4 regions of the Streptomyces sp. NPDC045968 genome follow, and region 4 is predicted to be linked to each of the others. Evidence: riboswitches for the same ligand, from Rfam matches in the RefSeq annotation. Region 4 holds a riboswitch; each other region holds the start of a gene.

Region 1 (7,577 bases), on a different contig from region 4:
CGGGCCGGGCCGGGGGTGAGCCGGGCGCAGCCCAGCAGCATGTCGGCCGCGGGCTGCTCGATGTTTCCGGCCGGGCTCTGGGCGGCGACGCAGATCTGTTCCAGCTTGACCCAGACCGCCCAGTTGCCGAGCGGGGTGAGGGTGGCGTGTCCGGAGCCGAGGGTGAGGGCTCCGACGGCGGCCAGCCCTTCCAGCGCCCAGTCGAGCAGCAGCGCGTTCAGGTCGGCGGACTCCTCCGCGGGCCGGCCGGCGGAGGACGTGGGGGGCAGCTGCGGGCCGTAGGCCACCTCGCACCGCTCCTCGTGGAGCTCCGCGACGCGCTGGCCGAGCAGGTCGAGGAGAGCGGGCACCGCGACCGGGCCCGCCGAGAGCTGGAGCAGGGAGAGCACCTGAGGGACCGCCTCGACCGCCTCGGCGACGGTGGTCGCCTCGATGTCGCGGGGCGCGGCGTGGACGAGCGACCAGGCGTCGAAGAGCGCGACCCAGCCGCGGAGCACGGCGGAGTCGTCGCGTTCCCAGGCACGCAGCCGCCAGCCGGGGCGCACGGTGTCGCCGTGCAGCTCGACCAGGCCGGCGAGCCGGGCGCGGTCCCAGCCGGCCCGTACCTGGACCGGGGACAGTTCCAGTGCTGCCGCGGCCCGTTCGAGGGCGTGGGCGGTCAGCGGGGCCGTACCGGGGCTCGCGCCGTCCGCCGCCCAGTGGGCGATCCGTACGGCGTCGGCGAGCACGGCCCTGGCCTGACGGGCCAGTTCCGCCGGGGGCGGGGTGCCCTCGGGAGGGCGGGGGGCCGGCCTGGTGCGCCGGGTGGTCACGGCCTTGCGGGCGGTGGCAAGGGGTCGCGGGCGGACAAGTCGCAGCCTGGAGTCGCGCGGGGTACGGGACGTCACGGGGAGCAGTCTTGCCTCTGACGGCCCGAAAGCCCAAACGGAAGCTGACTCGACGGTTTGTGGAGGCCTCCGGAGTGCCGCGCACCAACCGGGCCTATCGGTCACAACGTCTCACATCAGAGGGGTGAGGAAGCGCCGGAGCGTCTCCTCGTACCGTGCCGGGCCGGCATTCCACATCGCCGCATGCGGAGCCTGCGGCACGGCGTGCAGGGAGACCAGGCCGGGGCGGAGCTCGGCCAGGGCCTTCGACGCCGCCCACGGAGCCAGGGTGTCGTCGGGGCCGTGGAAGATCAGCGTCGGGACGCGCAGGGCCTCGGGCAGGGAGGTGTCCAGCAGCCCGGCGCCGTGGAGCCCGGTCTGGCCCTGGGCGGCACGGACCGCGAGGGGAAGCAGCGCGGCGGGGACGCCTCGGGCGGCGGCCAGGGCGCGCAGGGTGGCCTGCCAGTCGAGGACCGGCGAGTCGAGGACGAGACCGCTGATGCGGTCGCGGAGAGCGCAGTTGACGGCGGCGTGCAGGGCCATCGAGGCGCCGGTGGACCAGCCGTGGACGATGACGTTCTCGGCTCCGTAGCGCAGGGCGTAGCGGATGGCGGCGTCCAGGTCGCGCCATTCGGACTCACCGAGATGGCTGAGGCCGTCCGCGGGGCGGGGAGCCCCCGCGTCGCCGCGGTAGGCCAGGTCCAGTACGGGCAGCTGCTGGGCGTTCAGGAAGCCCATCAGGTTCATGGGGTGTTCCCGGGTGGCCCCGAGGCCGTGCACGGTGATGACCCAGGTGTCGCGGGGAGCGGGCACGAACCAGGCGGGCAGGGCGCCGAGCTCGCCGGGGATCTCGGCCTCTTTGAAGTCGAGCCCCAGGGCGCTGCCCGGGTCGCCGCTGTACAGCTCGGGAGTGATGCGGACCTTGGCGCCCGGTTCCAGGCTTCCGTGGACGACGCGCTCCAGCCGGCGGACGACGGTGTCGGCGCCGTGCCGCGCCTGTTCGATCACCGGGCCGACGACGGCGTGGACGCCGGGCCCCACCAGTCCGTACGTACCGGGGCGGAGCGCGGCGAAGGAGCGGGTCAGGGTGACCTGTCCGGCCGCCGTGGAGTGCACGGTGAGCCTGCGGTCGCCGGGGAAGGGACGTCCGGACGGCACCTTGAGGGCGGCGTCACTGGCATACCGGCCGGCGGCGACCGCTGCCGAGCCGACGCCGAGAATCGTGGTGACGGCCGCTGCCGTCGCTGTAGCCGGGCGCATGCTTCAGTGTCGTGGTACCCGCGGCTCGATGCCAGTGGGCGGGGCCGTCCGATGCCCGCGGGCACACCTCCCCGGGACCTCAGCGCGGCTGGCCGTAGCCCTTCAGGGCTTCCTCCACGTCGCTCAGCTGGGCCCTGGAGAGCAGGGTCGGCGTGTGGCCCGGCACGGAGCTCGCGGTGATCCAGAGCCGGCACAGCCATTCGAGCTGGGCGGTGCGGTCGAACGCCTCGTCGAGGGTGTCTCCGTAGGTGACCGTTCCGTGGTTCTGGAGCAGGCAGCCCGTGCGGTCGCGCAGGGCGGTGAGCATGTTCGCGGCCAGCTCCCGTGTCCCGTAGCGCGCGTAGGCCGCGGTGCGGACGGGGCCGCCGAGCATCGCGGAGGCGTAGTGCACCAGCGGGACCTCGGGGACGAGGGTGGAGACCGCCGTGGCGTGCACGGCGTGGGTGTGGACGACCGCGGCGGCGTCCGTGCTGTCGTATACGGCCAGGTGGAGCGGGAGTTCGCTGGTGGGCGCCAGGTCGCCGAGCACCTGGCGGCCTTCGAGGTCCACACCGACCGCGTCCTCGGGCCGGAGCCGGTCGTACGGCACGCCGCTGGGGGTGACCAGGACGACGTCTCCGACCCGGGCCGACACATTGCCCGAGGTCCCGACGACGAGGCCGTCGGCCGCCGTCCTGCGGGCCGTCGCGACCACGCCGTCCCAGGCCCGTTGGATCGCTTCCCGATGCTGATCGCTCATACGGAAATCCTATGAGTCCGGGGTGGACGGGCGCCGGTGAAGTGACTCAGGTGACCGGGATCTCTTCGGGGCCTGAAATTGGCCGAAATAGCACCCCAGCAGCCGGCGCGGAATGGCTTCCTCCAGGCGTGGGGCGGGCCGTGCCCCCCGACTCCCACACAAGCGGAGTGGCGGCACTCCGATTGGGGTCACCACAGCGCCCCGCCCAGTTCACCTTCCGTTCATCCAGGTTGCCTACGGTCCACGTGCCACTGACGTCGAGCGATTGCCTGGGTAAATGGAACACATCACACTGCTGCTTGCGATTGTGATCGTGACAGCTCTCGTGTTCGATTTCACGAACGGTTTCCATGACACCGCCAACGCGATGGCCACCACCATCTCGACCGGCGCCCTCAAGCCCAAGACAGCGGTGGCCATGTCCGCCGTTCTCAATCTGATCGGCGCGTTCCTGTCGGTGGAGGTCGCGAAAACGATCTCCGGCGGGATCGTCAACGAGGACGGCCTCAGAACCGAGGTCATCTTCGCGGCGCTCGTCGGCGCCATCCTGTGGAATCTGCTGACCTGGCTGGTGGGCCTGCCCTCCAGCTCCTCGCACGCTCTCTTCGGCGGCCTCATCGGCGCCGCGGTCATGTCGGCCGGCTGGTCCTCGATCGACGGCGGCACCGTCGTCACCAAGGTCCTGCTGCCCGCCATCGCCGCCCCGCTCGTCGCCGGCCTCGCGGCCCTGCTGGCCACCAGGCTGACGTACCGGATCAACCGGAAGGTCACCGACGAGGCGCAGCTGAAATCGACCGCCAAGGGCTACCGGGCCGGCCAGATCGCCTCGGCCGGGCTCGTCTCGCTCGCCCACGGCACGAACGACGCGCAGAAGACCATGGGCATCATCACCCTGGCCCTGGTCACCGGCGGCGTCCTGGCCCCCGGCTCCAACCCGCCGGTCTGGGTCATCGTCTCCGCGGGTGTCGCGATCGCCATGGGGACCTACCTCGGCGGCTGGCGCATCATCCGCACCATGGGCAGCGGCCTCACCGAGCTCAAGCCGCCGCAGGGCTTCGCCGCCCAGACGAGTGCGGCCACGGTCATCCTGGCCTCCTCCCACCTCGGCTTCTCCCTCTCCACCACCCAGTCCTGCTCCGGCGCCGTCATGGGCGCGGGCCTCGGACGCAAGGGCGGCGTGGTCCGCTGGTCCACCGCGACCCGGATGTTCGTCGCCTGGGGCCTGACCCTGCCGGCCGCCGGCCTGGTGGGCGCGGGGGCCGAGTTCCTCACCAAGCAGGGCAGCTGGGGTGTCGCCGTCGTAGCGGTCCTGCTCGTCGCGGGTTCCGGCGCCATCTGGCTGCTGTCGCGCCGCAAGCCGGTCGACCACACCAACGTCACGGACAGCCAGCACGCCGAGCCCGCGGGTGTCGTCACGATGGCCATGGCGGCCGTCACGCCGCCGCCCACCGGCACCGTGGCCATGGAGATCAAGTCCACCATCCCGGCCCCGGCCGGTACCACCGCCGACCCGGCCCACCCGGCCACGGTCTGAAGGTCAGGGAACTGCCACCATGAAAATCGACTGGGCGGCTCTCGCCTCCGTCTTCGGCGTCAGCCTCGTGGTAACCGTGGCGCTCGTCGGCCTCTTCACCCTCGGCATCATCGGCCTGTCCAAGCAGGCGGCACCGGCCCCGGCCGGCGGCCCCGGTGGCTCTCCCGCACTGGCCCGCACCGGCGCCTACCTCTGCTTCGGGCTCTGCGCCGCGGCGGTCGCCTACGGGATCTATCTGATCGTCGCCTGACCCGTACCATCCCCTCGCCGTTGACCTCCGTGGAGTCCCGCAGGTCAACGGCGAGTTGACGGGCGTTCGCAGAGCGTGGTGGACTGCCCGTGCCGTTTACGGCGACAGAAGAGGAAGCCGGTGCGAATCCGGCGCGGTCCCGCCACTGTCACCGGGGAGCACTCCCCCACACCGGAAGTCACGGTCCGCACGCGGACTGGAAGACCGGGGGAAGTGCCGATCCGGAAGCCAGGAGACTCTCGTCGCCGGTCACGTCGAACCAGGGCGCGGACCCTGAGTGAGGACATACGCCATGCCTGGCCGTTGTGCGCCCGATCCTGTGTCACCTGTCGCCAGAACGTCCCGTGCATCGGCGGGCTGAGCCATGCGTGCCGACCGCATCTTCGCGTACGGCGCCGCAGCCGGTCTGATCGGCGATCTGGTCCTGGGTGATCCCCGCCGGGGCCACCCCGTCGCCGTCTTCGGGCTGGCCGCCGCGGAGGTCGAGAACCGACTGTGGCGCGACCACCGCGGGTGGGGCGCGCTCCACACGCTGATCTGTGCCGGAGGCGCCGCGGGCGCCGCCGCGCTCACCGCCCGTGCCGTCCGCGACCGGCCCGCCCTCGCCGTCGCACTGACCGCCGCCGCCACCTGGTCCGTCATCGGCGGCACCACGCTGGGCCGCGAGGCCCGCGCCATCGGCGGCGCCCTCGCCGCCGGGGACATCGACATCGCCCGCGAACGGCTGCCGCATCTGTGCGGCCGCGACCCGCACTCCCTGGACGGGCCGCAGATCGCCCGCGCGGTGGTCGAATCCGTCGCCGAGAACACCTCGGACGCCGTCGTCGGCGCCCTCGTCTGGGGAGCGCTCGGCGGAGTGCCGGGCCTCGTCGGCTTCCGGGCCGTCAACACCCTCGACGCCATGGTCGGGCACAAGTCGCCCCAGTACCGGCGGTACGGCTGGGCCTCGGCCCGTCTCGACGACCTCGCCGGCTGGCCCGGAGCCCGCCTCACCGCCGCGCTCGCCGTCGCCGCCGGAGGCCGTCCCCGGGAGGCGGTACGGGCCTGGCGTGCGGACGCGGGCAAGCACCCGAGCCCCAACGCGGGACCGGTCGAGGCCTCGTTCGCGGGCGCGCTCGGCGTACGGCTCGGCGGGACCCTCGCGTACGGCGGCCGGGTCGAACACCGGCCGGTACTCAACGGGGCGGCCGGCCGCGCGGTGGAGACCGCGGACATCGAACGTGCGGTGCGGCTGTCGCGCCGGGTGAGTGCGCTGGCCCTCGGCGTCTGTGTGGCCGGACGGCTGATCGCGGGACGGAGACGGATATGAGCGGCGGACTGCTGGTCGCCGGGACCACATCGGACGCGGGCAAGAGCGTCGTCACGGCGGGGATCTGCCGCTGGCTGGTACGGCAGGGGGTGAAGGTCGCGCCGTTCAAGGCGCAGAACATGTCGCTCAACTCGTTCGTCACCCGCGAGGGTGCGGAGATCGGGCGCGCCCAGGCCATGCAGGCCCAGGCCGCCCGGGTGGAGCCGACCGCGCTGATGAACCCGGTGCTGCTCAAGCCCGGCAGCGACCGCTCAAGCCAGGTCGTCCTGATGGGAAAGCCCGTCGGCGAGATGAGCGCACGCGGCTACCACGGGGGGCGGCAGGAGTCGTTGCTCGGGACCGTCGTGGACTGCCTGGAGCAGCTCCGGGGCACGTATGACGCCGTGATCTGCGAGGGGGCGGGCAGTCCGGCCGAGATCAATCTGCGGCGTACGGACATCGTGAACATGGGCATCGCACGGGCCGCGCGCTTCCCCGTGCTGGTGGTCGGGGACATCGACCGCGGGGGCGTCTTCGCCTCGTTCTTCGGTACGACGGCCCTGCTGAGCGCGGAGGACCAGGCGCTGGTCGCCGGCTATCTCGTGAACAAGTTCCGGGGCGATGTCTCGTTGCTGGAGCCGGGCCTCGACATGCTGTACGAGCTCACGGGGCGCCGGACGTACGGGGTGCTGCCGTTCGCCCACGGGCTCGGCATCGACGAGGAGGACGGGCTGCGGGTGTCGCTGCGCGGCGCCGTACGGGAGTCCGCCGTCACCGCGCCGCACGGCGAGGACGTCCTGCGGGTCGCGGTGTGCGCCGTACCGCTGATGTCGAACTTCACCGATGTGGACGCGCTCGCCGCCGAACCGGGCGTCGTGGTGCGCTTCGTGGACCGGGCCGAGGAGCTGGCCGACGCCGACCTGGTGATCGTGCCCGGTACGCGCGGCACGGTGAAGGCGCTGGCCTGGCTGCGCGAACGGGGCCTGGCGGACGCGCTGGTGCGGCGGGCCGCCGAGGGGCGCCCGGTGCTCGGGATCTGCGGTGGTTTCCAGGTCCTCGGTGAGCACATCGAGGACGAGGTCGAGTCGCGGGCCGGGCACGTCGACGGGCTCGGGCTGCTGCCGGTCCGTATCCGCTTCGAGAAGGCCAAGACGCTGGCCAGGCCGGTCGGTTCGGCGCTCGGGGAGCCCGTCGAGGGGTACGAGATCCATCACGGGGTCGCGGATGTGCGGGGCGGGGAACCGTTCCTGGACGGGTGCCGGGTCGGCGCGGTGTGGGGGACGCACTGGCACGGGTCGCTGGAGAGCGACGCGTTCCGGCGCCGGTTCCTGGCGGAGGTCGCGCGGGCTGCGGGGCGGCGGTTCGTGGCCGCGCCCGACACGAGCTTCGAGGTGCTGCGGGAGGAGCAGTTGGACCGGCTGGGGGATCTGATCGAGGAGCACGCGGACACGGACGCGTTGTGGCGGCTGATCGAGGGCGGGGCGCCGGGAGGGCTGCCGTTCGTGCCGCCGGGGGCGCCGGTCGCGGCCGCGCCTGCGGCGGGTCTTTCCCTGCCCGCCCCTTCCCGTGACCGGGACTCCGCCCCGGACCCCGGTCCTCAATCGCCGGACAGGCTTGAACCGCCCCGGAACGCGGCTGTG
Region 2 (7,577 bases), on a different contig from region 4:
GCAGGGCGACCCAGAGCTGGGCGCCATGGAGGAATCGGGCGTGCGGCTTCGGGCTCTCCTCGGAGTGGCTGATCGCCTTGCCCGAGGTCATGAGGCCCAGCTCGCGGGGGCGGATCGTCTGGAGGCTGCCCACGCTGTCGCGGTGCAGGACCTCGCCGTCGTGCAGCCAGCTGACCGTCTGCAGACCCATGTGCGGGTGCGGCGGCACCTGCATCCCGGGCTCGTCGGCGATGTCGTCGGGGCCGTAGTGATCCACGAAGGCCCATGCGCCGACCATGCGGCGGCCCAGATTCGGCAGCAGCCTGCGGACCTCGGTGGATTCGCCCAACTGGACATGGCGCGGGGCGAGTAGTTCGCGTACCGGCTCGGCGACTACGAAGCCGCGCCCTCCGCAGACGGAGGGCGTGGCCTGGCGATCGAGATTGCTCATGGCGCTCAACCTAATCCCGTGGGGGCCTCGGTGCCGGTCCCCACGCCAAAATGTTAGTGGAATGTTCAACCATTATGCTGTGTTGAAGCACCTGAACGGATCGCCGCGAGGCCGCGGACCGGATCCGTCGACAGGCCGGCCGAGGAGGACCAGTGAACGACACCTACTACGAGTTCGGTACAGCAGCCGACCGCTGGGACCGGGCGCAGATGTTCTTCGACGCGAAGGAGTACCTCACCGCCGCCCGCATCCTGGGTGGCCTGGTCGAGGAGGCGCCGGAGCAGGTCGCCCCGCGACTGCTGCTCGCCCGCGCCTACTACCACTCGGCGCGCCTCGGCAAGGCCGAGGCGGAGCTGCGCGCCGTACTGGAGCGTGACCCCGTGGAGGACTACGCGCAGTTGATGCTGGGCCGCACCCTGGAGCGGCAGGGACGGCAAGCGGAGGCCGTGCCCCATCTGCGGATGGCGGCGGCACTGACCGGGGATTTCGGTCCGGACGTGCCGTGACGGCACCTAACAGGTTGTAATGGTCAGGGGGCTGCCTCTCCCAGGTGGTAACGGTCAGAGGTGGTCACCGAGACGTGGGTGGCGACGCCCGGAACTCGCCCGGTCAGGGCCCGGGCGTCGGCTCCGGGACCGCTCCATCAGGCCCGGGGCTTCGGCTCCGGGCCGCCCTGCGTGTTGGAGACACGGTCCAGCCATTCCGTCATCAGGGCCGCCTCCGCCGTACTGAGACCCGCCCCGTGGGACTGCCGCAGCAAGGCGCTCAGGGTCGCCGCGGTGGAAGGGACCGCGGCGCGGGGCGGCGCCTTGTCCACCGAGTCGCCGTCCGCCGGGTCGGGTGTCAGCACGGCAGCGTGTACCGCGTCACGGACCCGCCGCGATGCCGTGGGGTCGGAGAAGGTCGACGGGCGGGCTACCAGCATGAGCGCCACGCCCACGTTGGCCGACATGATCATCTGGGCCGCCAGTTCGGGCGCGACCAGCAGCCTTCCCCGTTCCGCCGCCCGTTCCAGGTCCCGGGTGAGAATCCGGTGCGATTCGAGCGCCGAGGCCGGCGGCGTGCGCATCGCGGGCGAGTTCATCAGCCGGTACAGATTCGGGTTGCGCAGGGCGAAGTCCACATGGCTGTCCCAGCCGTTACGGAGATCCTCCACCGGGTCCGTGGACTCGCCGCGCTCCCGCTTGGTCGCCAGATACGCGTCGAAGCCGTGGTCGACGACGGCCGACAGCAGACCTTCCTTGTCCCCGAAGTGCCGGTACAGGGCGGGGGCCCCCACCTGCGCGGCCTCACACACGGCACGCGTGGAGACATCGCCGTCCGGGGACTCCGCGACCAGCTCGGCCGCCACCTCGAGAATGCGCGCTCGTGTACTCATCGGACGGACGCTATCAAGTGGTGCCCTGCGCAGTTCAGACGCCCGCACGGGGGGTCAGCAGGTCGTCGAGTCCGATGCGGGTCAGGAACTCCGCACGCACGCGGTCGGCGACGGCACTGACCGCCTCGCTGCCGTCGTCCGCAGGGTCGACATGGACCCGGAAGGGCCGCTTGCCGTGTTCGGTGTCGACAACCTCCACGATGGCATCGGCGACCTGGGACACATCGGCGTCGGCAGGAGCGAGGTCGGCCAGCCGCCCGGATATCTGGTCCATCAGCCCCGCGTACCGCTCCTCGTACGCCGCGAGCACCGTCGGGTCGGACGGATGGCCACCGGTGACGAAATGATCCGTGCCCGAGGTGAAGGAGCCCGGGACGACGATGGTGGTCTCTATACCGAAGCGCGACAGCTCGGCGGCGTAGGAGACGGCGAGAGCGTCCATGGCGGACTTGGCCGCGAAGTACGGTGCGAGGTAGGGCGGGGTGCCGCCCTTGGTGGAGGTGGAACCTATCCACACGACCAGCCCGTGCCGCCGGGCTCTCAGGTGCGGCAGTGCGGCTCGGTTGACCCGCTGGGTGCCGAGCACATTGGTGTCGTAAACAGCGGCCAGCTCTTCGGGAGTGAACGCCTCGGTGGGGCCGGTGACCATATGGCCGGCGTTGTGAATGACCACGTCGAGACGTCCGGCCTCGGCGAGAACGGCGGCGACCGCGGAGTCGGCGGAGTCCTGGGACAGCACATCCAGCTCGACGGTGCGCAGGTCGACTCCGTGCTCGGTCGCGTACGCCGCGGCCTCTGCGACGCGTCCGGCATTGCGGGTGGTGGTGTTCCTCATCGCCGCGTAAACGGTGTGGCCGGCTCGGGCCAGGGCACGCGCGGCGAGGGCGCCGAAACCCGAACCCGCACCTGTGATCACGATGACCTTGTTCATGGCAGTACCGGTATCCCCTGTCGGTGGCGTGACTGATGGGTTGAGGGTGGATCGCCTCAGACGATGCCGCCGTTGGCGCGCACGACCTGGCCGTTGACCCAGCGGGCAGGGCCCGCCAGGAAGGAGATGACTTCCGCGATGTCCTGCGGCGTGCCCAAGCGCTCCAGCGGTGCCTGCGCCGCCATCCGCGCCACGGTCTCCTCGTCCTTGCCGTCGAGGAACAGGGCGGTCGCGGTCGGGCCGGGCGCGACCGCGTTGACAGTGATGTCCCGGCCTCGCAGCTCACGGGCCAGGATCAGCGTCATGGCCTCGACGGCACCCTTCGTGGCCGCGTAGGCGCTGTAGCCCGGCAGGGACAGCGACAGCACGGAGCTGGAGAAGTTGATGATCGCTCCGCCCTCGCGCAGACGGCGGGCAGCCTGCTGATCGACGACGAAAGTGCCACGGATGTTGGTGCGGTGCATCCGGTCCAGGGCGTCCAGGTCCGTGTCGACCAGAGGTGCCAGCGTCATCACGCCCGCGGCGTGGACGACGACGTCGACTCCCCCGAACGCCGCATCGGCCGCATCGAAGAGGGCGGCGACAGCGACCTCGTCGGCCACATCGGCCCGGTGCGCGAGCGCCTCGCCGCCCGCGGCGACGATGGCGGCGACCGCGGCCTCCGCCTCGGTGCGATTGCCCGCGTAGTTCACGACGACGGCGAAGCCGTCTGCCGCGAGCCGTTCGGCACTCGCGCGGCCGATGCCGCGCGAACCCCCCGTGACGATGGCGACCCGGCGGGCGGGGGTGTTCTGCTCAGTCATGACGACGCTCCCTCGCGATGGAGGGGCCGGCTTCCTGCGCCAGCCCATGAAGCAACGCTAACACCAGACACGTAGCATCGCTACCCCATCGCGATAGCGATGTTACTCGTCAGCGCTACCCCTCCCCTGCCGGGCATATTCGGATGCGCCCCGCCCTTGCGCCGTGATACTTCCCCACTCATGGATGACCTTGTGACAACGCGCCTCGCGCTCCACCTGATGAGCCCCGTCGAAGCAGCAGAAATAGCGGAGAGCGAGCCAGGGGCCAATCCCCGGTGGGCCCCCGGATACCCCTCCGTCGGCGACAGGTCCGGAGCTCGGCGCTACCTCGGCACCTGCGAGACGGCCGGAGACCCCCGGCCGTTCGGCTCCTTCGAGATCAGGCTGCGCGAGGACGGGCAGGTGATCGGCGGCCTGGGATTTCACGGCGTACCCGACGAGAACGGTCAGGTGACCATCGGCTACGGCCTGGCCCCCGGCGCCCGCGGAAAGGGGTACGCCTCCGAGGCGCTTCGCGCCCTGCTGGAGTTCGCCCGCTCGCAAGGCGTCGCTTCCGTCAAGGGCGACGCCGACCTCGACAACATCGGCTCGCACCGCGTCATGACAGCGGCCGGGATGCGGCTCGTCGGGGTGGACGACCAGCTGCACCACTACCTGGTCGACTGGACCGGAAGGGACGCACAGCAAGACGCATAGCAAGCCTCATGAACGGGCGGCGGTCCCGCGCCACAACCACGCAACCCGCCGGGCAGCGCCCGGCGGGTTGCGTGGTTGATCGGTATGGATCAGTCAGGGCCGCGTGGGACCGGCGGGCCGGTCACCTGCCACCGTTCAGTTCACCGCCCCCGCTGCCCGGGACACCGCTCCGGTGCCCGTGCGCGAGCTGTCCGCTGTCGGCTCCAGCAGGCGTTCGGTCAGATATCCGAAGACGAGACCGAAGGCCGCCCACAGCGTCGCCTGGATGGCGAGAGTGGACAGCCGGAACTGCCAGAGCAGAGTGGCCGGGAAGTCCTTGCCGACCTCGTTGAACGAGGGCAGGAAGGCATAGGCCAGCCCGATGAGCAGGACGAAGCCGCCCAACGCGGCGATCGACGCGTTCCAGTTGCCCAGGCGGGGTGCGAGCCGCTTGCCGAGGATGACGGCGGCGACGGCCAGCAGCACGCTCAGCGCGACCATCAGGAAGAACAGGGCGGTGCGCTGTCCGATGGTGCCCGGGTCACCGACGGCCGGCGGATTTGCCGGATACTTCAGGAACGGTACGACGTACACCGTCAGCAGCGCCGCGCCGGCGACGAAGGCGGCTGTGGCCCGGGGGCCGAAGTCGCCGATGCGGCCGAGCGCGTAACAGAAGACGAGTGCGGCGATGCCGCCGACCGCCACGCCGAACACCAGGATGCCGGTGGCGAGTCCCCCGGTGGCCTGCATGGTGCGGCTGACGAGTTCCTCGCCGCCGCCGTGGTCGTGATGATGGGCTGCTTCCAGCGCGATGGCTGCGTCCACTTGGGACTCACCGAGGAAGTAGGCGACGACGAGGGCGAGCGCGCCCGCGACGAGACCAGCCAGCATCCCGCGGACGAGCACAGCCCTGACAGATATGGAGTTCACGAGAATGTCCCCTGCGTATCGGATCTCAGTGGCAGGGGAAACCGAGCAGGTGCCGGCCGTCGTGGACCCACTCGTGGACGCCTTCGCCGGCAATGACCGAGATGGCACCCTGCTCGGCGCCGACGAAGTACAGCAGGACGAGCATGAGGATGCCGAAGAACGCCGCCCAAGGTGCAAGGGCCTTCAGCGAGATGGGGGTGATGGCGGGTGCGCCGGTGGCAGTGGCAGCAGACTGTGCCATGACAGAACCTCCTGTGGGAACACGCGTCCCGATCGTGGTGCCTGAGACGACGGTGCCGGGTCTGACTTCCCGTATCAGATACGAGTTCACAGTGGCGCGACCGTGCCGGATTTTCACCGGCTTCCGTCACACCGTCGTCATGGTCGTCGTGACCCTATCGCCTGTGGCTGGGCACCGCCATGGTGCAATCGGCCTGACGGCGGACCCCGAACGCGCCATGTGTCGCGCGTCGGAACGGACATGGTGCGGAAAGTGGAGTGCGAATTGACGGTACGAGTGATGTTGATCTCGCCTGCGATGAATGCCGCGCTGCGCGAGGCCCGGTTCGAGGGTGACGCGCCCCTCGACGAGGCCGGCACACGTCGCGCCCGTGCCGCCGCGGGCAGCGTGCCGGGCGCGGACCTCTACGTGAGTGGGGGCTCCGAACGCTGCCTGCGGACCGCCGAGGCGCTCGGCCTTCGTCCCGCTCCCGAACCCTCCCTCAGTGACTGGGACATGGGGCGCTGGCGCGGGGAACGACTGTCCGACGTGAGCGCCGGTGAACCCGAGGCCGTCACGGCCTGGCTGACCGACCCGTCCGCCGCTCCGCACGGCGGCGAGTCGCTGTCGGACCTGTCCATCCGGGTCGGCGGCTGGCTCGACGGCCTGGCGGCGGACAGCGGCCGGGTGCTCGCCGTCGCCGAAGCCTCAGTCGTGCGCGCCGCGATCGTCCATGGAATCGGCCTGCCCCCGGAGGCGTTCTGGCGCCTCGACGTGCCGCCTTTGACCCTCACAGAGCTCAGCGGCCGTAACGGCCGCTGGAATCTGAGGTGCGGTCAGGCACTGTGAGTACGGACGCCGTTGAGCGCCGCACACGCCGAAGGAGCATCAGACGGGCAGGGTGACCGCCGTGGCCGTGATGCCGTCGTGAACCAGCCATCTCCCTGTGAGCACCCGTGGAATTCCGGGCGCGGTCCGCAACAGTGTCGCGGTGAGGGTGCCTTCTGTGGCGCTCGCAGAGGTGCGGTGGAAGGTGATGTCCGCTTCGTCGAAGTCGAGTTCGGTGCGGGTGAGCGGGAACCACGTCTTGAACACGCTCTCCTTGGCACTGAACAGCAGCCGGTCCCAGTGAACCGCCCGCACCCGGTCCGGGTCGGTGCCGGACCCCTGTCCCGCCACGTCGAGCCGCGCCGGGAGCCGTTCCCGCTCCGAGGGGCGTGAGACGATCTCCCAAATGCCGGACGGCAGTGGCGCGTTGGGTTCGGCGTCGACCCCTAGTCCGCGGAGATCCTCCGCTCTCGCCAGCGCTGCCGCGCGGTAGCCGTCGCAGTGCGTCATGCTGCCGACGAATCCGGTGGGCCACAGCGGCATCCCCCGGTGACCGCGCAGCACGGGAGTCGGCGGCAGGCCGAGAGCAGCCATCGCCGTACGGGCGCAGGCGCGGGCCGCGGCGAACTCGTGCCGCCGTTTCGCCACGCTCGTGGCCACCAGTGCCTCTTCCTCCGGGAAGAGGGTTCCGGCGGGGGCGTTCTCCTCACAGGTCGCGGCGCTGGCCACGTACGGAGGGAGGAGCCGGTCGATCACGACGTCTCCTTCTGCCCGGTGCGGGCCGTTCCGTCCGCGTCGAAGCGTGTCCCGTCAGGAGTGCCGGGCCCTTCCTCGTACGGCAGGATCTGGCGCAACAACCCTCTGGGGTGGCCCCGTTCACGCCACTCGCGGGGGTAGCCGATCGAGACTTCCTCGAAGCGCACCCCGTCGTACCAGGTCGTACGGGGAATGTGGAGATGGCCGTACACCACGGCCGTCACGTTGAACCTGCGGTGCCAGTCGGCCGTGAGCTCGGTACCGCACCACTGGGCGAACTCCGGATACCACATGACCGATGTGGGTTCCCGCACCAGCGGCCAGTGCCCGGCGAGTACGAGAGGGACGTCCGGGTCGTGTGCGGCCAGCCGCTGTTCGGTCCGCGTGACACGGGCCCGGCACCAGTCGTCGCGGGTCGGGTACGGATCGGGGTGCAGCACGAACTCGTCGGTGCACACGATGCCCGCTTCGTGCGCGCGGGCCAACGACTCCTCCTTGGTCGTCGTCCCCGGGACACGGAAGGTGTAGTCGTACAGGACGAAGACGGGCGCGATCGCCACCGGCCCGTCCGGGCCCGGCCAGCGGGGGAAGGGGTCCTCGGGTGTGGACACACCGAGCGTGCGGCA
Region 3 (7,577 bases), on a different contig from region 4:
GCCCGAGAAGTGCCGAAGCGCCGGACGGGCTGAGGTTCCAGCCCGTCCGGCGCTTGAGGACAGTCGTACGGGCTACGCCCAGAGCTGGCCCTGGAGCGTTTCGATGGCCGCTTCCGTCGTGGGGGCCGTGTAGACGCCCGTGGACAGGTACTTCCAGCCGCCGTCCGCCACGACGAAGACGATGTCGGCGGACTCGCCGGCCTTCACGGCCTTGTTGCCGACGCCGATCGCGGCGTGCAGGGCCGCGCCCGTGGAGACGCCCGCGAAGATGCCCTCCTGCTGGAGGAGTTCGCGGGTGCGGGTGACCGCGTCGGCCGAACCGACCGAGAAGCGGGTGGTGAGGACCGAGGCGTCGTACAGCTCGGGGACGAAGCCCTCGTCGAGATTGCGGAGGCCGTAGACGAGGTCGTCGTAGCGCGGCTCGGCCGCGACGATCTTGATGCCTTCGACCTGTTCGCGCAGGTAGCGGCCCACGCCCATGAGCGTGCCCGTCGTGCCGAGGCCGGCCACGAAGTGGGTGATGGACGGGAGGTCCGCGAGGATCTCCGGGCCGGTCGTCGCGTAGTGGGCGCCCGCGTTGTCCGGGTTGCCGTACTGGTACAGCATCACCCAGTCGGGGTGCTCGGCCGCGAGTTCCTTGGCGACGCGGACGGCCGTGTTGGAGCCGCCCGCCGCCGGGGACGAGATGATCTCGGCGCCCCACATGGCGAGCAGGTCGCGGCGCTCCTGCGAGGTGTTCTCCGGCATGACGCAGACGATGCGGTAGCCCTTGAGCTTGGCCGCCATGGCGAGCGAGATGCCGGTGTTGCCGCTGGTGGGTTCGAGGATCGTGCAGCCGGGGGTCAGGCGGCCGTCCTTCTCCGCCTGTTCGACCATGTGGAGCGCGGGGCGGTCCTTGATCGAGCCGGTGGGGTTGCGGTCCTCCAGCTTGGCCCAGATGCGTACGTCGTCGGACGGCGACAGCCGGGGCAGGCGGACCAGGGGCGTGTTGCCCACGGCCGCCAGCGGGGAGTCGTACCGCATCAGCGCATGCCGCCGGCGACGGCCGGGAGGATGGTGATGCTGTCGCCGTCGTTCAGCTTCGTCCCGATGCCGTCGAGGAAACGCACGTCTTCGTCGTTCAGGTACACGTTCACGAAGCGGCGGAGCTCGCCACCGTCGACGATGCGCTCCTGGATGCCGGTGTGGCGGCTCTCCAGGTCGGCGAACAGGTCGGCGACGGTCGCCCCGCTGCCCTCGACCGCCTTGGCGCCGTCGGTGTAGGTGCGGAGGATGGTCGGGATGCGGACCTCGATGGCCATGGCGTGGGCTCCTGTCGGAAGCGGAGAGGTGGCGTGGGGCGCGCGTTTCTGCCCCCGCGCAGGGGGTGGGGCGTGTGGGTGGCGCTCGGGCCGCGGCTCAGACCGTGCGGCTCACGGGCAGGCTGCGGCTGGGACAGATCGCGCTGGACAGCCTGCACAGGTCGACGTGCAGCCGCGCGACGAGCAGCATGCCCGGCGTCTTGTCGCTCACGTCATGGAGAACCATGCGGTCATCGTATCGATTCCCCCCCGGGAAACCCGAGTGTGATCTCGCATGATGGATGCGAAGTGTTCACTGTGTGGACAGAGCGGGCCGTCAGGGAAGGTAGACGACGGTCGGCGCGCCCGTCGTGGGGTGCTTTGTGACCTCTGCCGTGACGCCGTACACCGCGCTGAGCAGCTCCGGAGTGAGGACGTCCGCAGGGGTGCCGGAGGCGACGACCCGGCCGGCCTGGAGTACGTAGACGCGGTCGCAGTAGTACGCGGCGAGGTTGAGGTCGTGCAGGGCGAGGAGGTTCGTCGTGCCGAGGTCCCGGACGAGGGACAGGATCTCCAACTGGTAGCGGATGTCCAGGTGGTTGGTGGGTTCGTCGAGGACGACGAGTGACGGCTGCTGGACGAGTGCGCGGGCGACCAGGGCGCGTTGGCGTTCCCCGCCGGAGAGCGAGGCGAACGTACGGGGGGCGAGTGCCGTGATGCCCACGCGGTCCAAGGCCTCGGTGACGAGGGTGTGGTCGGCCGCGGTGTCCGTTTCCCAGAAGCGCTTGTGCGGGGCGCGTCCCATGGTGACGACCTCGCGGACGGTCAGCTCGAAGCCTGCCTGGCCGTCCTGCGGGACGGTCGCGATCCGGCGGGCCCGGGCCTTGACGGGGAGGGTGGCGAGGTCGTCGCCGTCCAGGAGGACCCGGCCGTGGGTGGGGCGGAGGGTGCCGTACACACAGCGGAGGAGGGTCGTCTTGCCGCTGCCGTTGGGGCCGACGAGGCCGACCGTCTCGCCGGGTGCGGCGGTCAGGTCGACGGAGTCGACGAGGTGCCGGCCCTCGCCGGTCCCGTACGAGAGGCCCTCGGTGCGCAGGGTCGTCATGCGGGCGCTCCTTCGGGGCGGCGGCGCAGCATCCAGAGGAAGAACGGGCCGCCGGTGAGGGCGGTGAGGACGCCGACGGGGATGTCCTGGGGTGCGGCGACGGTACGGGCGGCGAGGTCGGCCAGGACGAGGAAGACGGCGCCGCCGAGCGCGGCGACGGGCAGCAGCGCGCGGTGTCCGGCGCCGACGGCCATCCGGGCCATGTGCGGCACCATCAGGCCGACGAAACCGATCGCTCCGCTGTACGCGACGAGGGCGCCGGTGAGGAGGGATACGAGGACGAAGACGGCGGCCCGGAAGCGTGCGGTGTCGAGCCCGAGGACGGTGGCGCCCTCCTCGCCGACGAGCAGCAGGTCCAGGGGGCGGGCGATGGCGAGGAGCAGGGCCGTACCGGCGACGAGGACCGTCGCGGGGAGGGCGAGCATGTCCCAGCGGGCCGAGCCGAGGCCGCCGAGCGTCCAGTAGAGGACTTCCTGGAGGTGGTCGGCGCGGGCGGAGGTGACCAGGATCAGGCTGGTGAGCGCGGACAGGATGTAGGAGACGGCCACTCCGGCGAGGACGAGCCGGTTGGTGGTGAGGCCGGAGCCGCCGCGGGCCAGGGTGTAGACGAGCAGGAGTGAGCCGAGGGCGCCCGCGAAGGCGGCGGCGGGGAGGGTGACGGTGGTGGCGCGGCCCGCGCCGACACCGAGGACGATGACGAGGACGGCGCCGGTCGACGCGCCGGAGGAGACGCCGAGGAGGAAGGGGTCGGCGAGCGGGTTGCGGACCAGGGCCTGGAGGACGGTGCCGATGACGGCGAGTCCGGCGCCGACGACGATGCCGAGCAGGACGCGGGGCAGCCGTACGTCGAGGACGATGGTACGGAAGGGGCTCGGTCCGGCCCGCCCGGTGAGGATGTCGAGGACCTGGCCGGGCGGGATGCGGACGGAGCCGAGTGCGAGGGCGGCGACGACGGCCGCACCGAGGACGGCGGCGAGGACGCCGACGACCAGGGTGCGGCGCAGCCGCCGACGCGTGTCGGGGGTGCGGCAGCTCACTGTGCGGCGGCCGTCTCCGGGTGGAGCTGGGCGGCGAGGGCCGTCACGGCCGCGGGGGCGCGGACGCCGAGGACCGCGTCGGAGAGCGGCAGTACGGCGAAGCGCTTGTTCTTGATCGCGGGGACGTCCGCGAGTGCCGGGTCGTCCAGGAGGCGCTTCTTCTTCTGGGCGACTGTGGTGGCGCCGTAGTCGTAGATCAGGACGACGTCGGGTTCGCGGGCGACGACGTTCTCCCAGGAGGCGTCGCCGAAGGGCTTGTCGAGGTCGGCGAAGACGTTCCGGCCGCCGGCCCGGGTGATCATCTCGTTGCCGATGCCTTTGCCGCCCGCGGTGAAGGCGGTCTTGTCGCCGCTGTCGTAGACGAACACGGAGACGGGGTCGACGCCCTTGAGCTTCCCGGCCGCTGAGGCGTTGGCGGCCTTCGCGTCGCGGATCCAGCGTTCGGCGCGGTCGGTGACGCCGAAGGTGCGGCCGACCTCACGCACCTCCTCGTAGAGGGTGTCCATGGCGGTGTCGCTCGTACCGCAGTACTCGGTGTTGAGGCGGCTGTCGATGCCGGACTTCTTCAGGGCCTCGCGGCTGCGGCCGTCGCTCGCGGCGAACGCGGAGGCGTAGCCGCCGTAGACGAAGTCGGGTGCGGCGGCGAGGAGCTTCTCGTAGGAGGGGTACTCCTTGGCCAGGACCGGGGTGGCCGCGTACTCCTCCGCGTACTTCGGCAGGACCTCGTCGTCGAGGTAGGCGGTGCCGACGAGGGTGTCGGCCAGGCCGAGTTCCAGCATGACTTCGGTGACGTGCTGGTTCATGGTGACGACGCGCTTCGGGGGCGCCTCGTACGTGGTGGTGACACCGCAGTTGGTGACGGTGTACGGGAAGCCCGGCGCCGCTTTCGCGTCCATGGGGGTGTTCTTCGCGTCCGCGGTGGAGCAGGCGGTGAGGGCGAGCGGGAGCAGCAGCAGGGCGGCTATGAGCGCGGGGGTGCGCCTGGACATGGCGGGCCTCTCCGGGGGATTTCCGCGTCCCCTGGTCGATGCGAGAAGGCGGCAGGCCAGTTCCTGACTTCCGTTCCCCGTCCGGGAGACGACTCTCCCGGGGGTTCGGCCACAGTGGCGGGACCGTGCCGGATTCGCACCGGCTTCCTGGTTCCTGCCGCCTCGTTGGTCTGCGTGCAGTCTGTCAGACCGCGCTCACGGACGGGTCAGTACGCCTCGACGACCTTGACGTCTTCCTCCGTGATCTCGCCGTCCACGATGCGGTACGAGCGGAACTGGAAGGGGCCCGCGTCGTCGGTGTCCGCGGTGGAGACCAGGACGTAGTGGGCTTCGGGCTCGTTGGCGTACGTGAGGTCGGTGCGCGAGGGGTAGGCCTCGGTCGCCGTGTGCGAGTGGTAGATGATCACGGGCTCCTCGTCGCGGTCGTCCATCTCGCGGTAGAGCTTCAGCAGGTCGCCCGAGTCGAACTCGTAGAACGTGGGCGAGCGGGCGGCGTTGAGCATGGGGATGAAGCGTTCGGCGCGGCCCGTTCCGGCCGGGCCGGCGACCACGCCGCACGCCTCGTCGGGGTGGTCCGCTCGGGAGTGCGCGACGATCTGGTCGTACAGCGCCTGGGTAAGGGTCAGCATGGCGTTCAGGATATGCATGAGGGCCCGCGCGTACCGGGGAGTGGTACGGGCGGGCCCACATGGTGGACGGGGCCGTTGGGGCGGCCGGGCGTCCGGGGAGGCCTTCGGGCGGGGTCAGCGCTTGACGAAGGCGGTGTTCTCGGGGTTGCGGGCCTTGAGCACCAGGTAGGAGACACCGAGGATCAGGGCCCAGAGCGGGGCGCAGTACAGCGAGATCCTGGCGTCCTTGTCGACGGCCATCATGACGATGACGAGGCCGATGAAGGCGAGCGCGAACCAGCTGGTGAAGGGGGCGCCGGGGGCCCTGAAGGTGGACTGCGGCAGCTCACCGCGGTCGGCCTTGGCGCGGTAGCGGATCTGGCAGACCAGGATCATGATCCAGGCCCACATGCCGGAGATGGTCGCGAAGGAGACGACGTAGTTGAACGCGTCGCCCGGCCACTGGTAGTTGATCCAGACGCCGACGAGCATCAGCGCGGCGGAGAAGGTGGTGCCCACCAGCGGAAGGCCGTTCTTCGTCAGCTTGGTGAACGACTTGGGGCCCTGGCCGTTGAGTGCCAGGTCGCGGAGCATGCGGCCGGTGGAGTACATGCCGGAGTTGCAGGAGGAGAGCGCCGCGGTGAGGACGACGAAGTTGACGATGGCGGCGCCGACGCCGAGACCCATCTGCTCGAAGGCTTCGACGAACGGCGAGACGCCCGGCTTGAACGTGCTCCACGGCACCACGGAGAGGATCATGATCAGCGCGCCGACGTAGAAGACGGCGATGCGCCACGGCACGGTGTTGATGGCCTTGGGCAGGACGGTCTTCGGGTCCTTGGACTCGCCCGCGGTGACGCCGACGAGCTCGACGGCGAGGAAGGCGAACATCACGATCTGGAGGGTCATCAGCGTGCCGCCGATGCCCTCGGGGAAGAAGCCCCCGTCGTTCCAGAGATTGGCGACGGTGGCGGTGTCCCCGGCGTCGGAGAAACCGATCGTGAGGACGCCCGCGCAGATCAGGATCATGCCGATGATCGCGGTGACCTTGACCATCGAGAACCAGAATTCGAGCTCACCGAAGAGCTTCACGGAGATCAGGTTGGCGCCGTACAGAATGACCGTGAATACGAGCGCGGACAGCCACTGGGGAATGTCCCACCAGTACGTCATATAGGTGGCGGCGGCCGTGACCTCGGTGATTCCGGTGACGACCCAGAACAGCCAGTACGTCCAGCCGGTCACGAACCCGAAGAACGGGCCGACGAATTCGCGGGCGTACTCGGAGAAGGAGCCCGACACCGGGCGGTACATGAGGAGTTCGCCCAGGGAACGCATGATGAAGAAGATCACCAGGCCTGCGATGGCGTAGGCCAGGATGAGGCTGGGCCCCGCCCGGTCGATGGCCTTGCCCGCGCCCAGGAAGAGTCCGGTGCCGATGGCTCCGCCGATGGCGATCATCTGGATCTGCCGGGCTCCCAGACCGCGCTGGTATCCCTCGCCCGATGTTTCGGCATGCGCGGGCTCCTGGCCCGCGTGCCCGTTGTCGACCTGTGCCGATGTCATGGGTGGTGCGCCTTTCTCCACGCCGATCCGCGCCCTCGCAGGCTGCGGATCAGGTCCTGATCCCCCCGGATATGGATGGAGTGCCGCCGGCGTTCGGCCGGCCTGTAGCGCCCCCGGGGACAGGGGTGGCGTCCCCGGGCGGTCGTGAAGATTTATCACGCATACCCGGGCGGCCCAGGAGTCATCGTGTGGCACACACCACAGGAAAAAGCGGACAAGCGTTTCCAGGCGCAGCAAAAAAGGCCATTCAGGTGACGGGATCGTTATTCGGATTTGAGCGTCCGTTGAGCGAACACCGCCGGCTCCGGCGCACACCGCACGCGCGGCCTTACGGCATCAGGGTCTCGACGAGCGTTTCCTGGAGGGCGCCGAGCCAGAGGTAGGCCATCACCATGGGCTTGCGCGGATCGCTGTCGGGAAGGCGGTACAGCGAGCCCTCCTCGCCACCGTCCTCGTCGGAGACCTCCAGACGGGTGCCGATGGTGAGCCGCAGGTCGTTGAGGGACCCCAGCCAGTTGTGGCACTCGTCGGCGGTGAGCCGGAGCACGGCGCCGCCGTCCCCGACGGGCGAGAGCGCGTCCAGGGTCCTGATGACGGTGAGGGCGTCGTCGCGCTTGCGGGAGCGCAGGTCGTTCTCGGTGAAGCGGCGGAATTCGGCGGACGCCTCCCGCAGCTCCTTGTCCTCGTCCCCGTACGCCTCGGGGAAGAGGCGGGCCAGGGCGGGGTCGGACGGCGGTTCGCTGGGGCCCTCGGCGAAGAGTGCGGCCAGCGGGTCCTCGCCCTCGGCGGGCTCGTCACCCGGACCGATCAGTTCCAGCAGCTGGACGGCGAGGGAGCGCAGGATGGCGATCTCGACCTCGTCGAGCGCGACGGCCGCGCCGCCGCCGGGGGTGGCCTCGAAATGGCCGGCCATGGATTCTCCGATGGTGGGGCGGAAGGAGGGGCGGGGTCGACGGCGAGGCTAGTTGCGGTCCTGGGTCAGCGTCGCCCAG
Region 4 (7,577 bases):
CCACAGACGGGGAAAGTGTTCCGCTCCCAGCAGGCGTGCGGAACCCGTGTATGACGTTGTATGAAACGGAGTACGGGAAAATGACCACATCCCGCCACACCCGTCTGTGGCGCTCGACGATGGCCGCGGCTGCCGCGATCACCGTGACCGCCGGAGTCGTGGCCGCCGCGCCCGACAGCAAGGCGTCGGCCGTGCCGAAGCTCAGCCTGATCGCGGCCTCCACGTCGGTGACCCTCGACTCGTGGAAGGAAGACCCTGGCGTCTATCTCGACCTCGGTACGTACGTCACCGCCGAGAACGGGCCCTTCGAGCTCAAGGTGACGCGTAAGTCCTACAAGGACCCGGTCGTCGCCACCCAGATCATCCGCGAAGGGAAGAAGACCAGGACCAAGGTCCTTCCCCGCGGTGTGGTGAAGGACTTCGCGGGGCTGCCCGGCTTCGTGCGGATCGTCATCACCGACGCCGCCGGCAAGGTCGTGCAGAGCCGTTCGGAAGCCTTCTGTCCGAACAACGCCTCCGGGCGGGTACGTCCCGACGCGCCGTCCACGTCGAAGTATCCGGAGAGCTGCCCGGTCAACCCGTTCACCCTGGGCTCGGTGTGGGGTGTCGAGAAGGGCTGGGCGTCCAACACGTACGCGGGCTACTACGGCGCACCGGTCGACCTCAAGCCGGGCAAGTACACCGCCAAGGTGTCCGTGAACAAGCAGTACCGGAAGCTGTTCGGCATCGCGAACCAGCCCCGGACGGTCAAGGTGACCGTCCGCGAGCGCAGCTGGGAGGACGAGCCCGGCGCGGGGCAGGCGCGGAGCAAGTCCGCCATGGCCGGTCATGCCGGTCACGGCGCGATGCGCTCGCCGGCCCCCGCGGCCGCGACGAGCGGTGCCGGTCCCTCGTACAACGTGGGTCACGGGCCCCTCACCCCGGCGCCGCCCGCCCTCCCCTGGGCGCTCAAGAAGAGCGCGCTGCGGGCGTCGAACATGGGTGACGCCCCCGGTCAGACCGACGGGTCCCGGAAGGCTCCCGCCGTCGCGCCCAACGCGGCGCGGCCGAAGGGCAAGGCGTCCGTGCCGGCCGTGCCCAAGCCCGACCTCCGTTCGCTGCCGGCCTACGGCATCCAGATCAGCGACGGCCAGGAGAACGTGAAGGGCAAGGACTACCTCGCCTTCAGCGCCAACGTGTGGAACGCGGGGCCCGCCCAGCTCGTCGTGGACGGTTTCCGCACGCCGGGCAAGAAGCTGATGGACGCCTATCAGTACTTCTACGACGCCAAGGGCAAGCAGGTCGGCTACACACCGACCGGCACCATGGAGTGGGACCCCCGCCCCGGTCACGAGCACTGGCACTTCACCGACTTCGCCAGCTACCGGCTGCTGAAGGCCGACAAGAAGGAGCAGGTGCGCAGCGGCAAGGAAGCGTTCTGCCTCGCCAACACCGACGCCGTCGACTACACGGTGAAGAACGCCAACTGGCACCCGGACAACACCGACCTGTCCACGGCGTGCGGCCAGGAGAACTCGATCTCCGTGCGCGAGGTGCTCGACGTGGGTTCGGGCGACACGTACACGCAGGACCTCCCGGGCCAGTCCTTCGACATCACCAACCTGGCGAACGGCACCTACTACATCCAGGTGCTGGCCAACCCGGAGAAGCGGCTCAAGGAGACCAGCCTCAAGAACAACAGCGCCCTGCGCAAGGTGGTCCTCGGCGGCACGCCCGGCGCGCGCACGGTGAAGGTGCCCGCGCACGACCTGGTGAACGCCAACTGACGTCGGCCCTCCCGACATAACCGGCGCTCACGGCATACGGCGGCCCCCGGAACCTGATGGTTCCGGGGGCCGCTGCGTCGTCAGGTGGGGGGGGGGACGACTCCGGCGTCCGTAGGTGGTTGGGACGACTCCGGCGTCCGTACGCCGCCGCGCGGGCGGCCGGGCTCAGTCCTCGCCCTCCAGATCGCCTTCCGTCTCCAGGAAGACCTTGCGCAGGGCGTCGAGGACCGCGGGGTCGGGCTTCGCCCACATACCGCGCGACTCGGCCTCCAGGAGGCGTTCCGCGATGCCGTGCAGCGCCCAGGGGTTGGCCTGCTGGAGGAATTCGCGGTTCGTCGGGTCCAGGACGTACGTCTCGGTCAGCTTGTCGTACATCCAGTCGGCGACCACGCCCGTCGTCGCGTCGTACCCGAAGAGGTAGTCGACCGTCGCCGCCAGCTCGAAGGCCCCCTTGTACCCGTGGCGGCGCATCGCCTCGATCCACTTGGGGTTGACCACCCGGGCCCGGAAGACGCGCGAGGTCTCCTCGACCAGCGTCCGTGTCCGGACGGTCTCGGGGCGGGTCGAGTCACCGATGTACGCCTCCGGGGCGGTGCCCTTCAGCGCGCGGACCGTGGCGACCATGCCGCCGTGGTACTGGAAGTAGTCGTCCGAGTCCGCGATGTCGTGCTCACGGGTGTCGGTGTTCTTCGCTGCGACCTCGATGCGCTTGTACGCGGTCTCCATCTCGTCCCGCGCGGGGCGACCGTCCAGCTCGCGCCCGTACGCGTATCCGCCCCACACCGTGTAGACCTCGGCGAGGTCGGCGTCCGTGCGCCAGTCGCGCGAGTCGATGAGCTGGAGCAGACCCGCGCCGTACGTACCGGGACGGGAGCCGAAGATACGTGTGGTGGCGCGGCGTTCGTCGCCGTGCTCGGCCAGGTCGGCCTGGGTGTGCGCGCGTACGTAGTTCTGCTCGGCCGGCTCGTCGAGTGAGGCGGCCAGCCGTACCGCGTCGTCCAGCAGGCCGATGGTGTGCGGGAACGCGTCGCGGAAGAAACCGGAGATGCGCAGCGTGACGTCGATGCGCGGCCGGCCGAGTTCCTCGTACGGGATCGGCTCCAGGCCCGTGACACGGCGCGAGGCGTCGTCCCACACCGGGCGGACCCCGAGCAGCGCGAACGCCTCGGCGATGTCGTCGCCCGCCGTACGCATCGCGCTCGTACCCCACAGCGACAGACCGACCGAGGTGGGCCAGTCGCCGTTGTCGTTGCGGTAGCGCTCCAGCAGCGAGTCGGCGAGTGCCTGTCCGGTCTCCCAGGCGAGCTTGGAGGGGACGGCCTTCGGGTCGACGGAGTAGAAGTTGCGGCCGGTCGGCAGGACGTTGACCAGACCGCGCAGCGGGGACCCGGAGGGGCCGGCGGGCACGAAGCCGCCGTTCAGCGCGTGGACGGTGTGGTCGAGTTCGTCGGTCGTCGCGGCGAGGCGCGGCACGACCTCGCGGGCGGCGAAGTCGAGGATGTCGGCGACCGCCTGCGGCTGCCCCGCGGCCACCGCCGCCACTGCCGACGGGTCCCAGTCCGCGTCCTCCATCGCCTGGACCAGGGCGCGGGCCTGCTCCTCGATCTCGTCGGCCGCGGTGCGGGTGGCAGCCGACTCGTCGAGGCCGAGGGCCTCGCGCAGACCGGGCAGCGACGACGTTCCGCCCCAGATCTGGCGGGCGCGCAGGATCGCCAGGACCAGGTTGACGCGCTCCTTGCCGGTCGGGGCGCCGCCCAGGACGTGCAGACCGTCGCGGATCTGGACGTCCTTGATCTCACAGAGCCAGCCGTCGAGATGCATGATGAACTCGTCGAAGCCCTCGTCCTCGGGACGGTCTTCGAGCCCCAGGTCGTGGTCGAGCTTCGCGGCCTGGATGAGGGTCCAGATCTGGGCGCGGATCGCCGGGAGCTTCGCCGGGTCCATCGCCGCGATCTGGGCGTGCTCGTCGAGGAGTTGCTCCAGCCGCGCGATGTCGCCGTAGCTGTCGGCACGGGCCATCGGCGGCACGAGGTGGTCGACCAGGGTGGCGTGGACCCGGCGCTTGGCCTGGGTGCCCTCGCCGGGGTCGTTGACCAGGAACGGGTACACCAGCGGCAGGTCACCCAGGGCCGCGTCCGGGCCGCAGGCCGCGGAGAGACCGGCGTTCTTTCCGGGCAGCCACTCCAGATTGCCGTGCTTGCCGAGGTGGATCATCGCGTCGGCGCCGAAGCCGTTGTCCTCGGCGGACGCGGCGATCCAGCGGTACGCGGCCAGGTAGTGGTGCGAGGGCGGCAGATCGGGGTCGTGGTAGATCGCGATCGGGTTCTCGCCGAAGCCGCGGGGCGGCTGGATCAGGATGAGCAGGTTGCCGCGGCGCAGGGCCGCGAGCACGATGTCGCCCTCGGGGTTGCTGGACCGGTCCACGAACATCTCGCCGGGTGCCGGGCCCCAGTGCCGCTCGACGGCCTCGCGCAGTTCGGCGGGGAGCGTGGCGAACCAGCGGCGGTAGTCGGCCGCCGGGATACGGACCGGGTTGCGGGCCAGCTGCTCCTCGGTGAGCCATTCCTGGTCGTGGCCGCCGGCCTCGATCAGGGCGTAGATCAGTTCGTCGCCGTCGCCGGAGACGAGGCCGGGGATCTCTTCCTCGGGGCCGAAGTCGTACCCCTCCGCCCGGAGCCTGCGCAGGAGTGCAACGGCGCTGGCGGGGGTGTCGAGGCCGACCGCGTTGCCGATACGGGAGTGCTTGGTCGGGTACGCGGAGAGGACCAGCGCGATCCGCTTCTCGGCGGCCGGGATGTGACGGAGGCGCGCGTGCCGTACGGCGATTCCGGCGACCCGTGCCGCGCGCTCGGCGTCCGCGACGTAGGCGGGCAGGCCGTCCTCGTCGATCTCCTTGAAGGAGAACGGCACGGTGATCAGTCGGCCGTCGAACTCGGGGACCGCGATCTGGCTGGCGGCGTCCAGCGGGGACACGCCCTCGTCGTTGTCCTCCCAGTCGCTGCGCGAACCGGTCAGGCAGAGCGCCTGGAGGATCGGTACGTCGAGTCCGGTCAGCGCGCCCGCGTCCCACGACTCGTCGTCCCCGCCCGCGGACGCCTCGGCGGGCCGGGTGCCGCCCGCCGCGAGGACCGTGGTCACGATGGCGTCCGCGGCGCGGAGTGCGTCGATGAGCTCGGGCTCGGGGGTACGGAGCGAGGCGACGTACAGCGGCAGGGGGCGGGCCCCCGCGTCCTCGACGGCCGAGCAGAGGTCGTCGATGAACGCGGTGTTCCCGCTCATGTGGTGGGCGCGGTAGTAGAGCACCGCGATGGTGGGCGCGCCCTCGGCGGGCCGGCGGGCGGTCCGCTCCAGCGGACCCCAGGCCGGGGCCGGGGCGGGCGGGTCGAAGCCGTGGCCGGTGAGCAGGACGGTGTCGGACAGGAACCGGCCCAGCTGCGCCAGGTTGGCGGGGCCGCCGTGCGCGAGGTAGGCGTGCGCCTCGGCGGCGATGCCGATGGGAACGGTGGAGGCGGCCATCAGCTGGGCGTCGGGCGCCTGTTCGCCGGTCAGTACGACGATGGGGCGGCCGGTGGCCAGCAGCTGGTCGAGGCCCTCCTGCCAGGCGCGTATGCCGCCGAGCAGACGGACGACGACGAGGTCCACGCCGTCGAGGAGCTCCGGGAGGGTGTCGAGCGTGAGCCGGGAAGGGTTGGCGTAGCGGTAGCTGACCGGGCCTTCCGATGCGCGGGCGCTCAGCAGGTCGGTGTCGGACGTCGACAGAAGCAGAATCATGCTGCGTCAGGCCTTCCTCGGGGTGTCCACGCCCCGGGCGGTGTCGGAATGGGGTTCCCCCCGCCCGGACGTGTCCGGGCATTCGGGAAAGGGAGTTCCTGACTCGCTCGGCCGGGTCTCGGCCGGGCTCACAGTGGCGGGACCGCGCCGGAATCTCACCGGGCTTCCTCCCCTGTCGCCGTCTGGCGATGGCGGTCCGAGTGACCGCCGTGTGCATCCTAAGCGGCGGGGGTGGGCGGATGGGGGGCGCCCGGGATCTTGTCCTCGGCGCCGGACGGGGCGCTGGTCGGCCGGGGCCGGGGCGGGGGTTCGCCCTCAAGCGCCGGACAGGCCGGGGGCGGTGGGCGGGCCGCCAGGCTTGGAGGCGTTGGCCGCCAAGCTCGGGTTGTCGTCATAGGTCGCGCGGTCTCAGCCCGTTCGGCGGTTGAGGCCGGTCTGTGGACTGAGCCGAGCCCCCTCCCGCCTGGCTGGAAAAATGGCCGGGTACGGACGCCCGGTACGGCCCCGGGGTCCGCGTCCTCAGGTGGCCGGAAAAATGGCTGGGGGCGGACCTCCTCGGCGAAGGGGGACGGCGGGCGTCGCCCGGACCGGCCGAGGGGGCGTGCGGGGCCCCGCACGGAGCCGGCGTACCTGCCGGTCTCGTCCGGCTTCCGGGTGCCGCGCCCGTTTCGGGCAGAGACCCCGGAGGGCCCCGCCCCGCCCACCGGACCTCGCGGACCGTTCGGCGTCCGGTCCGGCATCTCGCCGGGCCCCGCCGGCGCCGGTGTGATGGTCGGTATGCTCGCCGCCATGTCCGCATCCGCCCTTTCGCCCCGGTCCCAGGGCGCCGCCTGTGCCCGGAGCAGTGGTGATGCCTGCCCCGGCACCCTGCGGCTGCACCGCGCGGACGACGGCGCGCTCGCCCGGGTCCGGATACCCGGCGGGGTCCTGACCGTCATTCAGGCGGAGGCCCTGCACAAAGCGGCCCGGCGGCTCGGTGACGGCGACCTCCATCTCACGTCACGCGGCAACGCCCAGCTCCGCGGTCTCGCCCCTGACTGCGGCCCCGAACTGGCCCAGTTGCTCGGGACCGCCGGACTCCTGCCCTCCGAACGCCACGAACGCGTACGGAACATCGTCGCCTCCCCCCTCTCGGGCCTCGACGACCGCGGGCTGCCGGACATCCGCCCGTGGCTGACCGAGCTGGACCGGCTGCTGTGCCGGAGCGAGAGCGCGACCGCCCTCTCCGGCCGCTTCCTCTTCGCCCTCGACGACGGCCGCGGTGACGTGGACGCCCTCGGCGCCGATGTCACCCTGACCGCGGCCCCAGAGGACCCCGCGGGCCCCGCGGACCCCGAACGAACAGACCCCGCGGACCGCGGCACCGCCCTGCTGCGGATCGGCGCCGGCGACACCGTCCTGCGCCTGCCCGCCGCGGACGCCCCCCGCGCCGCCCTCCTCGCCGCGGAGACCTTCCTGGACGCCGCCCGGCCCTCCGGCGCCTGGCGCGTGAAGGACCTGCCCGACGACATCCGTACCGCACTGCCCGCCCGCATCGCACGGCAACTCGGCGGGATCACCACCGCAGAAGCCCCCCGCCCCGCGCGGGCGACCCCGCCGACCCCCGGCCCCGTCGGCCGGCACGGCACGGTCGCCCTCTCCACGGGCGTACCGCTCGGGCGTCTCGGCCCCGCCCAGTGGCAGTTGCTCATCGAAACCGCCCGCCGGTGCGCCGGCGAGCTCCGCCTCACCCCGTGGCGCGGCGTCATCGTGCCCGGCGCGCCCGCGGACCGGGCCACCGGACTGCTCGCCGAGCTCGACGCGGCCGGTCTGATCACCGGCCCCGCTTCCCCGTGGACCGGCGTGGGCGCCTGCATCGGGCGGCCCGGCTGCGCCAAGTCGCTGGCCGACGTACGGGCCGACGCGGCGGCCGCCGTCGGCCCGCCGGGGCGGCTGCCCGTGTACTGGTCCGGGTGCGAGCGCCGGTGCGGCCACCCGCACGGGGAGTGGGTCGACGTGGTCGCCACCCCCGAAGGCGGCCACCGGATCACCGTCGTACGC

What was found. A riboswitch is a leader RNA that binds a small molecule or an ion and turns the genes downstream of it on or off. The one in region 4 is predicted to bind cobalamin.
Region 1: it holds a riboswitch for cobalamin, as region 4 does, so the genes downstream of both, AC07FA_RS05455 (cobalamin biosynthesis protein) here and cobN (cobaltochelatase subunit CobN) in region 4, are expected to answer to the same signal.
Region 2: it holds a riboswitch for cobalamin, as region 4 does, so the genes downstream of both, AC07FA_RS06940 (CbtB domain-containing protein) here and cobN (cobaltochelatase subunit CobN) in region 4, are expected to answer to the same signal.
Region 3: it holds a riboswitch for cobalamin, as region 4 does, so the genes downstream of both, AC07FA_RS00565 (ABC transporter substrate-binding protein) here and cobN (cobaltochelatase subunit CobN) in region 4, are expected to answer to the same signal.

The regions. Positions count from the first base shown of each region.
Region 1 covers NZ_JBWKLF010000001.1:1,247,235-1,254,811, reverse strand. The annotation lists gene AC07FA_RS05480 (hypothetical protein) at 1-812, opposite strand, end outside; gene AC07FA_RS05475 (alpha/beta hydrolase) at 999-2,126, opposite strand; gene AC07FA_RS05470 (class II aldolase/adducin family protein) at 2,206-2,865, opposite strand; gene AC07FA_RS05465 (inorganic phosphate transporter) at 3,143-4,399, shown strand; gene AC07FA_RS05460 (hypothetical protein) at 4,419-4,649, shown strand; cobalamin riboswitch at 4,720-4,909, shown strand; gene AC07FA_RS05455 (cobalamin biosynthesis protein) at 5,014-5,958, shown strand; gene AC07FA_RS05450 (cobyric acid synthase) at 5,955-7,577, shown strand, end outside.
Region 2 covers NZ_JBWKLF010000002.1:269,141-276,717, forward strand. The annotation lists gene AC07FA_RS06905 (pirin family protein) at 1-430, opposite strand, end outside; gene AC07FA_RS06910 (tetratricopeptide repeat protein) at 583-936, shown strand; gene AC07FA_RS06915 (TetR/AcrR family transcriptional regulator) at 1,074-1,808, opposite strand; gene AC07FA_RS06920 (SDR family oxidoreductase) at 1,843-2,739, opposite strand; gene AC07FA_RS06925 (SDR family oxidoreductase) at 2,796-3,542, opposite strand; gene AC07FA_RS06930 (GNAT family N-acetyltransferase) at 3,723-4,238, shown strand; gene AC07FA_RS06935 (CbtA family protein) at 4,374-5,147, opposite strand; gene AC07FA_RS06940 (CbtB domain-containing protein) at 5,173-5,388, opposite strand; adenosylcobalamin (AdoCbl) riboswitch at 5,392-5,540, opposite strand; gene AC07FA_RS06945 (histidine phosphatase family protein) at 5,653-6,216, shown strand; gene AC07FA_RS06950 (4'-phosphopantetheinyl transferase family protein) at 6,256-6,951, opposite strand; gene AC07FA_RS06955 (metallophosphoesterase family protein) at 6,948-7,577, opposite strand, start outside.
Region 3 covers NZ_JBWKLF010000001.1:135,900-143,476, reverse strand. The annotation lists gene AC07FA_RS00590 (PLP-dependent cysteine synthase family protein) at 73-1,023, opposite strand; gene AC07FA_RS00585 (MoaD/ThiS family protein) at 1,023-1,301, opposite strand; gene AC07FA_RS00580 (putative leader peptide) at 1,399-1,527, opposite strand; gene AC07FA_RS00575 (ABC transporter ATP-binding protein) at 1,618-2,385, opposite strand; gene AC07FA_RS00570 (FecCD family ABC transporter permease) at 2,382-3,422, opposite strand; gene AC07FA_RS00565 (ABC transporter substrate-binding protein) at 3,419-4,411, opposite strand; cobalamin riboswitch at 4,449-4,604, opposite strand; gene AC07FA_RS00560 (M67 family metallopeptidase) at 4,618-5,040, opposite strand; gene AC07FA_RS00555 (amino acid permease) at 5,155-6,585, opposite strand; gene AC07FA_RS00550 (DUF2017 domain-containing protein) at 6,914-7,498, opposite strand; gene clpS (ATP-dependent Clp protease adapter ClpS) at 7,547-7,577, opposite strand, start outside.
Region 4 covers NZ_JBWKLF010000003.1:632,821-640,397, reverse strand. The annotation lists gene AC07FA_RS12560 (lysyl oxidase family protein) at 81-1,766, shown strand; gene cobN (cobaltochelatase subunit CobN) at 1,932-5,537, opposite strand; cobalamin riboswitch at 5,605-5,753, opposite strand; gene cobG (precorrin-3B synthase) at 6,315-7,577, shown strand, end outside.